4 regions of the Noviherbaspirillum album genome follow, and region 4 is predicted to be linked to each of the others. Evidence: predicted binding sites of a transcription regulator. Region 4 holds the regulator's gene; each other region holds the start of a gene.
What was found. The regulator sigma-54, encoded in region 4, starts transcription at its own class of promoters, with help from an activator protein. The targets are predictions, from matches to a motif close to TGGCANGNAANCTGCTTT.

Region 1: a site for sigma-54 is predicted at 1,526-1,543, ahead of RY831_RS29320 (ANTAR domain-containing response regulator). Genes of this name have one in related genera too.
Region 2: a site for sigma-54 is predicted at 1,629-1,646, ahead of urtA (urea ABC transporter substrate-binding protein). Genes of this name have one in related genera too.
Region 3: a site for sigma-54 is predicted at 1,030-1,047, ahead of RY831_RS14240 (circularly permuted type 2 ATP-grasp protein). Genes of this name have one in related genera too.

What each region holds. Positions count from the first base shown of each region.
Region 1 covers NZ_JAWIIV010000047.1:24,682-27,770, reverse strand. Annotated here, with positions in the region: gene RY831_RS29330 (SEN1982 family lipoprotein) at 1-96, shown strand, start outside; gene RY831_RS29325 (GGDEF domain-containing protein) at 159-1,190, opposite strand; gene RY831_RS29320 (ANTAR domain-containing response regulator) at 1,580-2,212, shown strand; gene RY831_RS29315 (hypothetical protein) at 2,497-3,048, shown strand.
Region 2 covers NZ_JAWIIV010000023.1:1,753-4,841, reverse strand. Annotated here, with positions in the region: gene urtB (urea ABC transporter permease subunit UrtB) at 1-172, opposite strand, end outside; gene urtA (urea ABC transporter substrate-binding protein) at 307-1,560, opposite strand; gene RY831_RS22120 (ABC transporter ATP-binding protein) at 1,897-2,997, opposite strand; gene RY831_RS22115 (ABC transporter permease) at 3,072-3,089, shown strand, end outside.
Region 3 covers NZ_JAWIIV010000010.1:179,929-183,017, reverse strand. Annotated here, with positions in the region: gene RY831_RS14245 (sodium:solute symporter family protein) at 1-1,001, shown strand, start outside; gene RY831_RS14240 (circularly permuted type 2 ATP-grasp protein) at 1,137-2,552, shown strand; gene RY831_RS14235 (alpha-E domain-containing protein) at 2,554-3,089, shown strand, end outside.
Region 4 covers NZ_JAWIIV010000019.1:73,800-76,888, reverse strand. Annotated here, with positions in the region: gene hpf (ribosome hibernation-promoting factor, HPF/YfiA family) at 225-575, opposite strand; gene RY831_RS20440 (RNA polymerase factor sigma-54) at 667-2,160, opposite strand; gene lptB (LPS export ABC transporter ATP-binding protein) at 2,178-2,918, opposite strand; gene lptA (lipopolysaccharide transport periplasmic protein LptA) at 2,920-3,089, opposite strand, start outside.

The DNA.
Region 1 (3,089 bases), on a different contig from region 4:
GAGGCGGCCGATTCGGCGAACAAGCCGATCAAGGCAATCCATACCCTGGTGCTCACCAATAATGGCTGGGTGCATGAACGCCTGTTCACCGAATGAATTCTTCATTCAGTCTGCAAGGACCTGACTGGACTTGATCCTGCCACTGGAAGCGGCAGGAATCAGAAGAACTCGACCGTCACGTTCGACACTTCCGAATGCAGCTCGCCGCTGCTGACGAGTTCATCATAGAAGCAGACGCGATTGCGGCCGTTGGCCTTGGCATAGTAGAGCGCCTGGTCGGCGTGGCCGAGGATCATTACCGGGGATTCGGTGGAGATGCTGGCGAAGCCTACGCTGACGGTGACGCGCCCGACCTGGGGGAATTCATGCTGTTCCACGTTTGCCCGGAAGCGGTCGAAAATCTTGCGGGCGTCATCCAGCGTGGTGGAACGCAGCAGCACCACGAATTCCTCGCCGCCGAAGCGGAACACCCGGTCTTGCGAGCGGAACGACTGGCGCAGCAGGTTGGCAACCAGGATCAGCACTTCATCGCCGTAGAGGTGGCCGAACTGATCGTTGACGCGCTTGAAGTGATCGATGTCGACCACGGCCAGCCACTGGCCGATCTCGGGCGAGCACTGCAGGCGGCGCTCTTCCTGGTCCTGCGGCGTGGCTTCGGGCACGTTGGCCGCCAGCAGCCTGGAAAATTTCTCGTCGAAGGTCTTGCGGTTGAGCAGGCCGGTCAGCGAGTCGCGCTCGCTGTAATCGAGGATGTTCTGATAATTGCGGTAGACGCACAGGATGCCTTCGATCATGCGCAGCGTATCGCCGCTATACGGCACCGGGTTGATGACCTCAAGGCAGGTGTTGACCTTGTCGTTCAGCCAGACCGGCAGCCACAGCACGTGTTCGCCGCCCGGGCCGGATTCTTCCGTGTGGTTCTTGCGCTGCTTGATGCATTCGACCAGGGACGGATAGTTCGTAATCGGTTCACCGTGATTGTCCGGGCCTTCCTCCTGCGAAACCACCTGGTCGTCCCTGACCCATGCGCGCGGGCGGACGAACAATTCGTCGCGATAGCGGAACAATTCATGAACCCGGACCTGGGACGCGCCGACCAGCTCGCGCAACGCGGAAACGATCGACGTATCGAGCAGCGTGTGGTCGCGTTGGCAGGTGATGTCCACCAGGTGCTTGAGCAGGGCTTGCATCGTCAAGCTCCGAAATCACCGGTGGCGAGGACACGGATCAGGTTCGGCCGGACATGTGCGCGAAAATGGTTCAGCATGAAGCGGATGGTCCTGATTCCTGTGAGCGGTGGCAAAAATGCGGGAAGCGTTCGTCACTCCGCAAGCAAGGGCTTGAACGGGATAAATCGACGGGTTCCTTGATAATTGTTCATACGACCTTGGGGGTATTCTATCCCGAATCGGCCCAAGTGTAGACGCCTGTCGTATTTATGTCATTTGCGTGCCGCCGTCCGATGGCCGCTTGCATGGTCAATATCGACAGGAATGCCAGCAAACTCTGCCGCAAGCGGGCGGGCGGGCACGGGAACTGGTTAAAATAGGGCTGGACATGCCTATTCGGAGTGCCTGCAATGACTATGAAAAATCCTGCCAGCCGACGTTTGCTCGTTGTCGATGACGATCCGCTGATCCTGTCCTTCGTATCCTCGATTCTGCGGCATGCCGGCTATCACACGGTACAAGCCAGCTCGGCCGAAGAGGCGCTGCCGCTCGCGCTGGAGAATCCGCCGGACCTGGCGCTGCTGGACGTGACGATGCCGGGCATGTCCGGCATCGAACTGGCGCAGCGGCTGCAGCAGGAAGGCGCCATCCCGGCCATGTTCCTGTCGGCGCATGGCGAGATGGATGTTGTCAGGGAAGCCACCACCTACGGTGCCGTCGGTTATCTGGTCAAACCGGTCGAGGCCGCGCAGATCGTGCCGGCGGTGGAAGCGGCGCTGGCGCGCGCCGATGACATCCGGCGCCTCAAGCGCAGCGAAATCAATCTTACCGCCGCCCTGGCGGCGGGCCGGGAAACCAGCATGGCCGTCGGCCTGCTGATGGCGCGGTTTCAAACCGACCGGGATACCGCATTCGAAGTGTTGCGCGATCATGCGCGTTCCCATCGCCGCAAGATCAATGAGGTGGCCAATGAATTGCTCAAGGCGGAAGAGACCCTGAATGCCTTTCGCCCGAGTTTTCTGGAACACGGCCGGGCGAAATAAGCTGATGAGCGGACGGAACGAATGAACGAATGAACGAATAGACAACTTCCCGTATTTATAGGAAACAAAAGAAAAGACTGGTTGCAATTGGGCAAGATTTTGCGGTATTGTTCGCTGGTCTTCCGATCGTTTTGCCGGATTCCCACGCAAGAGGAGCCTCATCCCGCTTCCGCGCGCCGGCAAAACGCTCCCTTCAAGGTCGCCTGTTCCCGCGTCCGACAATCGTTACTCGGCCTCGCTTTGCCGATCTGCCACCCAGGCATATTGAATACTTCGAGGCCAGCATGCTCCCATTTCCAGATTTTCGTTCCAACCATCAGTTGACGGTTCGCCACCGCATGGCGGAACTCGAGGCCATCTTCGGCAATGGCGAGTTGGGCGGCCTGTCTTCCAGCCGCTGTCCGGAAGCCTTCATTTACCGCATCGGAAAAAACGAATTCTGGCACGACAGCCGCAGTTTCGGTCCACGCATTACCTATAGCCCGGCCGCTTCCGCTTATCTGGAGGCGCGTTTCGGCATCAGCGACACAATCAGTTTCGCGGAATACATGCGCATCTGGGCGCAGGCATTCTTCAATGCCCGACGCGACCCGGATACCGCCGCCGTCGTGCTGGTGCTGTTTCTTCATGAAAACCTGGCTGCGATGCGTGACCTCTATATCCTCAGCGAGATCGGTTGTCAGCATGCGGGCAGCGAAGATGTTCAGCGCTACCTTGGTGACGACGGCAATGCCGCGCTGCTGAACGGGCCGGAATTTGCGAACTGGGTGCTATGGGCATGGCTGCCTTTTCACCTGCGCGAGGCCTGCGCCAGCAAGCTCGCGCTGGCGGCCTGATCCTTTTGTCTGCACCGCCGGCAAGGCTGGTGCAGCAATAC
Region 2 (3,089 bases), on a different contig from region 4:
CCTTGACCGCATCGTCGCTGGCAAGGGCTGCGATCTTGTTGACGGCTTCGATGCGCGCATCCGGATCGTCGCCGGCAAGCGGCTTGAGCAGGGCTGGATCGATCGCCGCATGGGCCGTGAGCGCCGTTGCGCACAGCCATCCGATGGCGAGGATTCTTTTGAGTGGGTTCATTTGCGATGTCTTGGGACGCACGGAAACGACGGGCGTAAAAAAGCCGGAGGGTGGAACTGGGAGCCACTCTCCGGCTCATGGTGCTTCATGGCCGGCATCTCATCGATGAGATGCCGGCATGCGCTTTAAGGCGATTACATCTTCTGCTTGGCCTCGTTGCCGGCGATGAACGGGCTCCACGGCTGGGCGCGCAGCGGGCCCTTGGTCTTCCAGACCACGCTGAACTGGCCATCCGGCTTGATCTCGCCGATCATGACCGGCTTGTGCAGGTGGTGGTTGGTCTTGTCCATCACCAGTTCGAAGCCCGACGGCGACTTGAAGGTCTGGCCGCCCATCGCCGCGATCACCTTGTCGGTGTCGGTGGACTTGGCCTTCTCGACCGCCTGCTTCCACATGTGGATGCCGACATAGGTGGCTTCCATCGGGTCGTTGGTGACCACGGTGTCGGCGTTCGGCAGCTTCTTCTCCTTGGCATACGCTTTCCACTGCTTGATGAAGGCTTCGTTGGCCGGGTTCTTGACCGACTGGAAGTAGTTCCATGCCGCCAGGTGGCCGACCAGCGGCTTGGTGTCGACGCCGCGCAGTTCCTCTTCGCCCACCGAGAATGCCACGACCGGCACATCGGTTGCCTTCAGGCCGGCGTTGCCGAGTTCCTTGTAGAAGGGCACGTTGGAGTCGCCGTTGATGGTGGAGATCACCGCTGTCTTGCCGCCGGCCGAGAATTTCTTGATGTTGGCGACGATGGTCTGGTAGTCGGAATGGCCGAACGGCGTGTAGACCTCGTCGATGTCGGAATCCTTGACGCCCTTCGATTTCAGGAAGGCGCGCAGGATCTTGTTGGTGGTGCGCGGATACACATAATCGGTGCCGAGCAGGACGAAGCGCTTGGCGCCGCCGCCATCCTTCGACATCAGATACTCGACCGCGGGAATCGCCTGCTGGTTCGGTGCCGCGCCGGTGTAGAACACATTCTTCTCGAGTTCCTCGCCTTCATACTGCACCGGGTAGAACAGGAGGCTGTTCAATTCCTTGAATACCGGCAGCACCGATTTGCGGGAGACGGAAGTCCAGCAGCCGAACACCACCGCGACCTTGTCCTGGGTGATGAGCTGGCGTGCTTTTTCCGCGAACAGCGGCCAATTGGATGCCGGGTCGACCACCACGGCTTCGAGCTTCTTGCCCATTACGCCGCCCTTGGCGTTGATTTCATCGATCGTCATCAGCGCGACATCCTTGAGCGAAGTCTCGGAGATGGCCATCGTGCCCGACAGCGAGTGAAGGATACCGACCTTGATGGTGTCAGCGGCAAGAGCCTGCGGCATCCATGCGGAAGCGGTTAGCATGAGGGCGCCGGCAGCGGTCGCTTTCAAGAGGGTGCGACGAGACATTGATGCTCCTAAGAGTTTATTGGTGGTTCGATGGTGTGCGATGTTGTGCGATGGCTCGCAAGCAAGCTTTAGCAGTTTGCGTGCCATGCATTTGCCCCACGGCAGAAAGTTCCTGGAGCGGATTAACGCCCAATTCAAGTGCGCGCAATCAAGCCGGCCATGCGGGTGCGCTCTCTTTTGGCGCTGCCGAAACCCTTATTGGTGCGAAAAATGCGAGCTGGCTGTGCAGCGCGGGGAAATGCCTTGATCGATCTCAGGAAACGCCCGGCGGCCGGCACGCTTTGGTGCGTGACGGCCATCGGAAGCTGGAAGTGGGGGGCGGCTCAGGAATTAGGGCTAGGCGGATTCGGAAGGGAAGGTGACTACATGATCGGCGCCGAGGCGGATCCCGATCTTCTCGCCGATCGCGTGATCGTGATGCGAGGGCACCAGCGCCAGCAGCTGCTGGCCGCTCGGCAGCTTCAGGGTATAGAGGAACTCGGCGCCGCGAAACGCCTTGCGCACGACTTCCGCCTGCAGCGGGCTGGCGTCGTCATGCACGACATCGTCGGCGCGCAGCAGCACGTCGACCACCTGTTCCGTTCTTTCCGTTGTCGAACAGGCATTGATGCCCTGCCAAAGCGGCAGGCTGCCGAGTTCGATATGCACCTGCTGGCGGGGCAGGTCGACCGTCCCCGGGGTGAACACGCCCTGGCCAATGAAGTCGGCGACGAAGCGGCTTTCGGGCCGGTGATACAAGTTGTAGGCATTGTCCCATTGGACGATGACGCCCTGGTGCATGACGCCGATCTGGTCGGCGATGGCAAACGCTTCGTGCTGGTCGTGCGTCACCAGCACCGCTGTCGTGCCGAGCTCCTTCAGGATGTCGCGCACTTCGAGCGCAAGCCGCTCGCGCAGATCGACGTCGAGATTGGAAAAGGGCTCGTCCAGCAGCAGCAGGTCGGGTTGGGGCGCAAGCGCCCTGGCCAGCGCCACCCTCTGCTGCTGGCCGCCCGACAACTCATGTGGATACTGCCGGGCGTGCGAGGCTAGGCCGACCAGCGACAGCAGGCGGTCGACGCGCTGCCTGCGTTCGTCGCGCGACAGCCTCTGCAGGCCGAATGCGATGTTTTCCCAGACCGACAGGTGCGGGAACAGCGCATAGTCCTGGAATACAACGCCGACGCCGCGCCGCTCCGGGGCTTCGGTGAAGCCGGCATGGCTCAGCTCCCGGCCGCCTAGGGCGATGCGCCCGCCAAGCAGCGATTCGAATCCGGCGATCGCGCGCAGCACGGTGGTCTTGCCGCATCCCGAAGGACCGAGCAGGCAGCCGATTTCCCCGCGGGCGAGCGAAAACGACATGCCGTGAACGATTTCAGTGAATGTCCGGCCAGCGGAATAGCCGACCCGGATCGAGTCGATGTTCAGATGATGTTCGGACCTGGCGGCGATAGTCATAATATTGCAAAGATGGAAGACGTCATTGATTATAATTCTCATTTACAGAGACCGTACACCACGCTTAGGATTTCATGCGCTTTTCCGCACCC
Region 3 (3,089 bases), on a different contig from region 4:
ACCTGGCGCGGTCGGAGCCGCTGGTGGCCCACGAGGAACCGTTTCCGGGCAAGACCAAGGAAGCATCGGACAACAAGCGCAACAATTTCCTGGCGCTGGTGCTGTGCCTGATGATGGGCACGGCGGCGCTGCCCCATATCCTGGTGCGGTTCTACACGACCCCGACGGTGAAGGCGGCGCGCCGGTCGGTGTTCTGGTCGCTATTCTTCATCATGCTGCTGTACATCACCGTGCCGGCATTGGCGGTGCTGGTCAAGTACGACATCTACACCTCGCTGGTGGGTACATCCTTCTTGAAGCTTCCGTCCTGGGTATCCTACTGGGCAAGCATCGACAAGATCAACCCGCTGGTCACGATCACCGACATGAACCGCGACGGCATCGTGCAGCTGGCGGAAATCGTGATGGACGGCGATATCGTCGTGCTGGCCACGCCGGAAATCGCCGGCCTGCCCTACGTGATTTCCGGCCTGATCGCCGCCGGCGGCCTGGCCGCCGCGCTGTCCACCGCCGACGGCCTGCTGCTGACCATCTCCAATGCCCTCTCGCACGACATCTACTACAAGACCGTCGATCCGAAGGCGTCCAGCCAGAAGCGTGTGACGATTTCCAAGCTGCTGCTGCTGGTGGTGGCGCTGGTCGCGGCCTATGCCGCCTCGCTCAAGCCGGGCGACATCCTGTCCATGGTGGGGGCGGCCTTCTCGCTGGCTTCCTCGGCCCTGTTCCCTGCCCTGGTATTGGGCGTTTTCTGGAAACGTGCGAACCAGCAAGGTGCAATCGCCGGCATGCTGACCGGGTTCACCATCTGCGTTTATTACATGGTGCGCACCTATCCCGCGCTCGGCGGCTCCTCGCTCAACCAGTGGTTCGGTATCGCCCCGATCTCCGCCGGCGTCTTCGGCGTGCCGGCCGGGTTCGCGGCCATCGCCCTGGTCAGCCTGCTCACGCGCGCGCCGGACCAGCGTACCAGCGCGCTGGTCGACCACATCCGGACGCCCTAGCGCGGATTGCCCATGCCGGCATGCCTGCTGGCACGCTTCTGGCATCACTCATGACGAAGCGCAGCGAGCAGGCGGCTGGCTTGCGCTAAGCTGCAGCTGTTTACCCTCAATTCGAACTTGCAAGCAGAACAGGCCATGCCCAATTTTTTCAACGAGATGTACTCGGACGGATCGGCACAGGTGCGGGAGCACTATCGCGAACTGCAGGCGTGGCTGGGTGAGCAAACCCCCGACACGGTGGCCCGAAAGCGAGGCGAAGCGGACCTGATCTTTCGCCGCGTGGGCATTACCTTCGCCGTCTATGGAAACGATGCCGGGACCGAGCGCCTGATTCCCTTCGACATCATTCCCCGCATCATTCCCGCAGCCGAATGGACCACGCTGGAAACCGGCCTGGTGCAGCGCGTAAAGGCGCTGAACATGTTCATCCATGACATCTACCATGAGCAGAACATCGTCAAGGCGGGCGTCATTCCGGCCGAGCAGCTGTTCAGGAATGCGCAGTACCGTCCCGAGATGCAGGGCATTTCCGTCGTTTCCGACATCTATGCGCATATCGCCGGCATCGACATCGTGCGCGCCGGCGAAGGCGAGTTCTACGTGCTGGAAGACAATCTGCGCGTGCCGTCCGGCGTGTCGTACATGCTGGAAGACCGCAAGATGATGATGCGCCTGTTCCCGGAGCTGTTCTCCCGCTACAAGGTCGCGCCGGTCGCCCATTATCCCGACATGCTGCTCGACAACCTGCGCTCGGTGGCGCCGATGGGCGTTACCGATCCCACCGTGGTGGTCATGACGCCGGGCATGTACAACTCGGCCTACTTCGAACATGCTTTCCTGGCCCAGCAAATGGGCGTGGAACTGGTCGAGGGCAAAGACATGTTCGTCGACGACAACGCGGTATTCATGCGCACCACGCGCGGACCGAAACGGGTCGACGTGATCTACCGCCGCATCGACGACGACTTCCTCGATCCGCTGGCGTTCCGCCCCGATTCCTCGCTGGGCGTGCCCGGGCTGCTGTCGGTTTACCGCGCCGGCCGGGTAACGCTCGCCAACGCCATCGGCACCGGCGTGGCCGACGACAAGTCCATCTATCCCTTCGTGCCGGATATGATCCGGTTCTACCTATCGGAAGAACCCATCCTGAACAACGTGCCGACCTTCCAATGCCGCAAGAAGGACGAACTGGAATACACCCTGGCCAATTTATCCAAACTGGTGGTCAAGGAAGTGCATGGTGCCGGCGGTTACGGCATGCTGGTCGGGCCAGCTTCCACGAAGGCCGAGATCGAGGCCTTCCGCGAGCGCGTGATTGCCAAACCGGACGGCTACATCGCCCAGCCCACGCTGGCCCTGTCGGCCTGCCCCACCTATGTGGAATCTGGCGTGGCGCCCCGCCATATCGACCTGCGGCCCTTCGTCCTGTCGGGCAAGACCATATCGATGGTCAAGGGCGGCCTGACGCGCGTGGCGCTCAAGGAGGGCTCGCTGGTGGTGAATTCGTCGCAGGGCGGCGGCACCAAGGACACCTGGGTTTTGGAGAAATAAGATGCTGAGCCGTACCGCCGATCATTTGTTCTGGATGGCCCGCTACACCGAGCGCGCCGAAAATACCGCCCGCATGCTGGACGTCAACGTGCAGACCGCCCTCATGCCGCAATCCGCCCATGCCGCCGAACAGGGCTGGCGGGCGATGCTGGGCATTTCCGAATTGCTGCAGGCCTTCGACGACAAGTACGGCCTGCTCACCGCCCGGGATGTGCTCAATTTCATGGTGCGCGACCCGGACAATCCCTCGTCGATCGTATCCTGCCTGACCCAGGCCAGGGAAAACGCGCGCGCCGTGCGCGGCACGCTGACCACCGAGGTGTGGGAAACCCAGAACGCGACTTACCTGGAGCTGCAGAACAAGCTGCGCAGCGGTCTGCTCGAACGCGATCCCAGCCAGTTCTTCGAATGGGTCAAGTACCGTTCCCACTTGTCGCGCGGCGTCACCATCGGCACCATGCTCAAGGATGAGGCGTTTTACTTCATCCGCCTCGGCACCTTCCTTGAGCGGGCCGACAACACCGCGCGCATCCTGGA
Region 4 (3,089 bases):
GATCAACGGTGATGAACGGTCGAATTCCCGGGCGTCAGTGAGCCCGGAGAAGGGCAGGGATATTGTATCGGCGATGCCGATTGTCCGCAGTCGCCGGCCTGACAGTTGACGCCATTCCTGACGCCATGAGCCTCCCGCCGCTTGCGGCCGTGCCAGCAAAAAGGGCGCCGAAGCGCCCTTGATCGAGTGGCTTGCCGGTGTGCGGCAAGGGACCCCCCGGTTCCTTATTCAGCAGCCTGAGCTTCAGCAGGCATGCGCTTGATGGCTTCGCATTGATGGTCCTGCAGCTTGGTCTTGTACTTCAGCACCTGGCGATCCAGCTTGTCCATCAGCGTATCGATCGCCGCATAGACGTCCTGTGCAAAACTCTCGACATGAATGACGTTTCCCCTTAGGCGCAGGTTGACTTCGGCGCGTTGCCGCTTGTCTTTTTCAGAGGGCTTTTCAACCCCGAGGATGACTGCAATATCAATGACATGATCGAAATGCCGGATTATCCTGTCCAGTTTCGTCTCCACGTATTCGCGGATGGCAGGGGTCAGATCGAGGTGATGTCCACTGATTATGAGATTCATACAGCGCTCCTATGATTGGCGTCGCTGGAGGTTCGCAACGTGCCCGCGGCGGTCACGCCGGAACACAGCAACATCGGTACTACGATGACAACTATAGAGATTTGCGCAGATTAACGGGAGGAATTTTCAAGGCTTCCCGGTATTTCGCGACGGTGCGCCGTGCGACCACCATGCCCTGTTCCCCCAACATGTCCGCAATTTTGCTATCTGAAAAAGGATTCTTGGGGTCTTCTGCTCCTATCAATTGTTTGATCAGGGCCCGTATCGCAGTGGAGGAGGCTTCGCCCCCGGCTTCCGTTGCAACGTGGCTGCCGAAGAAATACTTCAACTCAAACATTCCATGCGGGGTGAGCATGTATTTTTGTGTTGTTACCCGAGAGATAGTGCTCTCGTGTAAACCCAGTGTATCAGCAATTTCGCGCAAGACAAGGGGGCGCATGGCGACCGCGCCATGCGAGAAGAAATTGCGCTGGCGGTCGACGATGGCCTGTGCCACGCGCAGGATGGTGTCGAAGCGCTGGCGCATGTTCTTGATCAGCCACTTCGCCTCCTGCAGTTGCGAGGAGAGTGATCCCTCACCTTTGCTCTGCTTGAGGATGTTCGCATATAGCGCATTGACCCGAAGGCGTGGCATCACTTCATGATTGAGCATTACCTGCCAGCCGTTCTTGGTCTTCTTGACGATCACGTCGGGCACCACGAAGTCCGACGCATCGGACGCATACAGCGCGCCCGGATGCGGATTGCAGCTCTTGATCACATGCTGTGCCTCGCGCAGGTCCTCTTCGTCGCAGTCCAGCGCCTTCTTCAGCTTGTTGAAATCGCGCTGCGCAAATAGCTGCAGATACTGTTCGACGATCTCGAGCGAGCGGCGCCGTGTGACCAGCGGCACCTTCGGCATGCGGCGGATCTGGATCGCGAGGCATTCGGACGCATTGCGCGCACCGACGCCGGCCGGATCGAAACTCTGCAGCAGCTTGAGCGCCACGTTGAGTTCATCAAGTTCGATTTCCAGCTCTTCCGGCAGGCGCGCATGGATCTCTTCCAGCGGTTCTTCCAGGTAACCGTTGTCGTTCAAGGCATCGATGAGGAGTTCCACCAGCGCGCGGTCGCGCGGTTCCCTGACGGTGACGCGCATCTGTTCCAGCAGGTGCTCGCGCAGCGTGGTTTCGTGCGCTTCCAGCTGCGGCCGTGCGTCGTCGTCTTCCGGCGCCTTCGATGTGCGCGCGACATCGTCGAAGCTCCATTCGCTGTCCGATGCGGAACCGCCTTCGCCGCCTTCGCCATTGTCGGCGCCGCCTTCATAGGCGCCTTCGGGTTCGTCGCGCGTGGAGGAGGATGCCTCGCCCGGCGGCGCCTCATTGCTGCTGCTTGACCCGGGGGCGCTGATGGCGCCGTCGGCGAGCAGCCGCACGGAGTGATCCAGGGGATCATCCACGCGTTCGAGCATGGGATTGTCCGAGAGGATCTGTTCCAGCTCCTGATGCAGCTCGAGCGTCGACAGTTGCAGCAATCGGATCGACTGCTGCAACTGCGGTGTCAGCGCGAGGTGTTGCGATACGCGAAGTTGGAGAGTCTGTTTCATACCTGTCTGATTCTTCCCTACATCCGGAAGTGTTCGCCCAAATACACGCGCCGCACGGACTCATTGGCAATGATGTCATCCGGGCGGCCGCTTGCCAGTACCGAGCCTTGATTGATGATATAGGCACGGTCGCAAATGCCAAGTGTTTCCCGCACATTGTGGTCGGTGATCAATACGCCGATGCCACGCTCTTTCAGGAAGCGCACGATGCGCTGGATTTCAATGACGGCGATCGGATCGACACCGGCAAACGGCTCATCCAGCAGAACGAAGCGCGGATTGGTCGCCAGCGCGCGCGCAATTTCCACGCGCCGCCGCTCGCCGCCCGACAGCGACAGCGCCTGGTTTTCGCGCAGCCGCTCGATCTGCAGTTCCGACAGCAGCGTATTGAGCCGCTTGTCGATCGCTTCCTTGCTCAGCGGCTTGTTGTCCACCCGCTGCAGTTCCAGCACCGCGCGGATATTGTCTTCCACCGTCAGCTTGCGGAACACCGATGCTTCCTGCGGCAGATAGGACAGGCCCAGCGTCGCGCGCCGGTGAATCGGCATGCGCGAAATCGCCACGCCGTCGAGATCGATCTCGCCCGCGTCCGACGGCACCAGGCCGACGATCATGTAGAACGAAGTTGTCTTGCCGGCGCCGTTCGGGCCCAGCAGCCCGACCACCTCGCCGCTTTCCACCTGCAGGGACACGTCATGCACCACCTGGCGGGTGCCGTAGCTTTTCTGCAAGCCGCGAACGACCAATGTGCTTGCCATGCTATTTGCCCTTTGTTTCGGTTCGCGGCTGTATTACCGCCTTAATGCGGCCGCCGCCCGGCTTCGTCTCGCCGCTCGGCGTATTGTTGACGGTAAAAAACTCCGCGCGGCTGTCATAGGAAATGAATTCGCCTTCGACTTCATCCATGACCTTGGTTCCTTCGAGGCGCC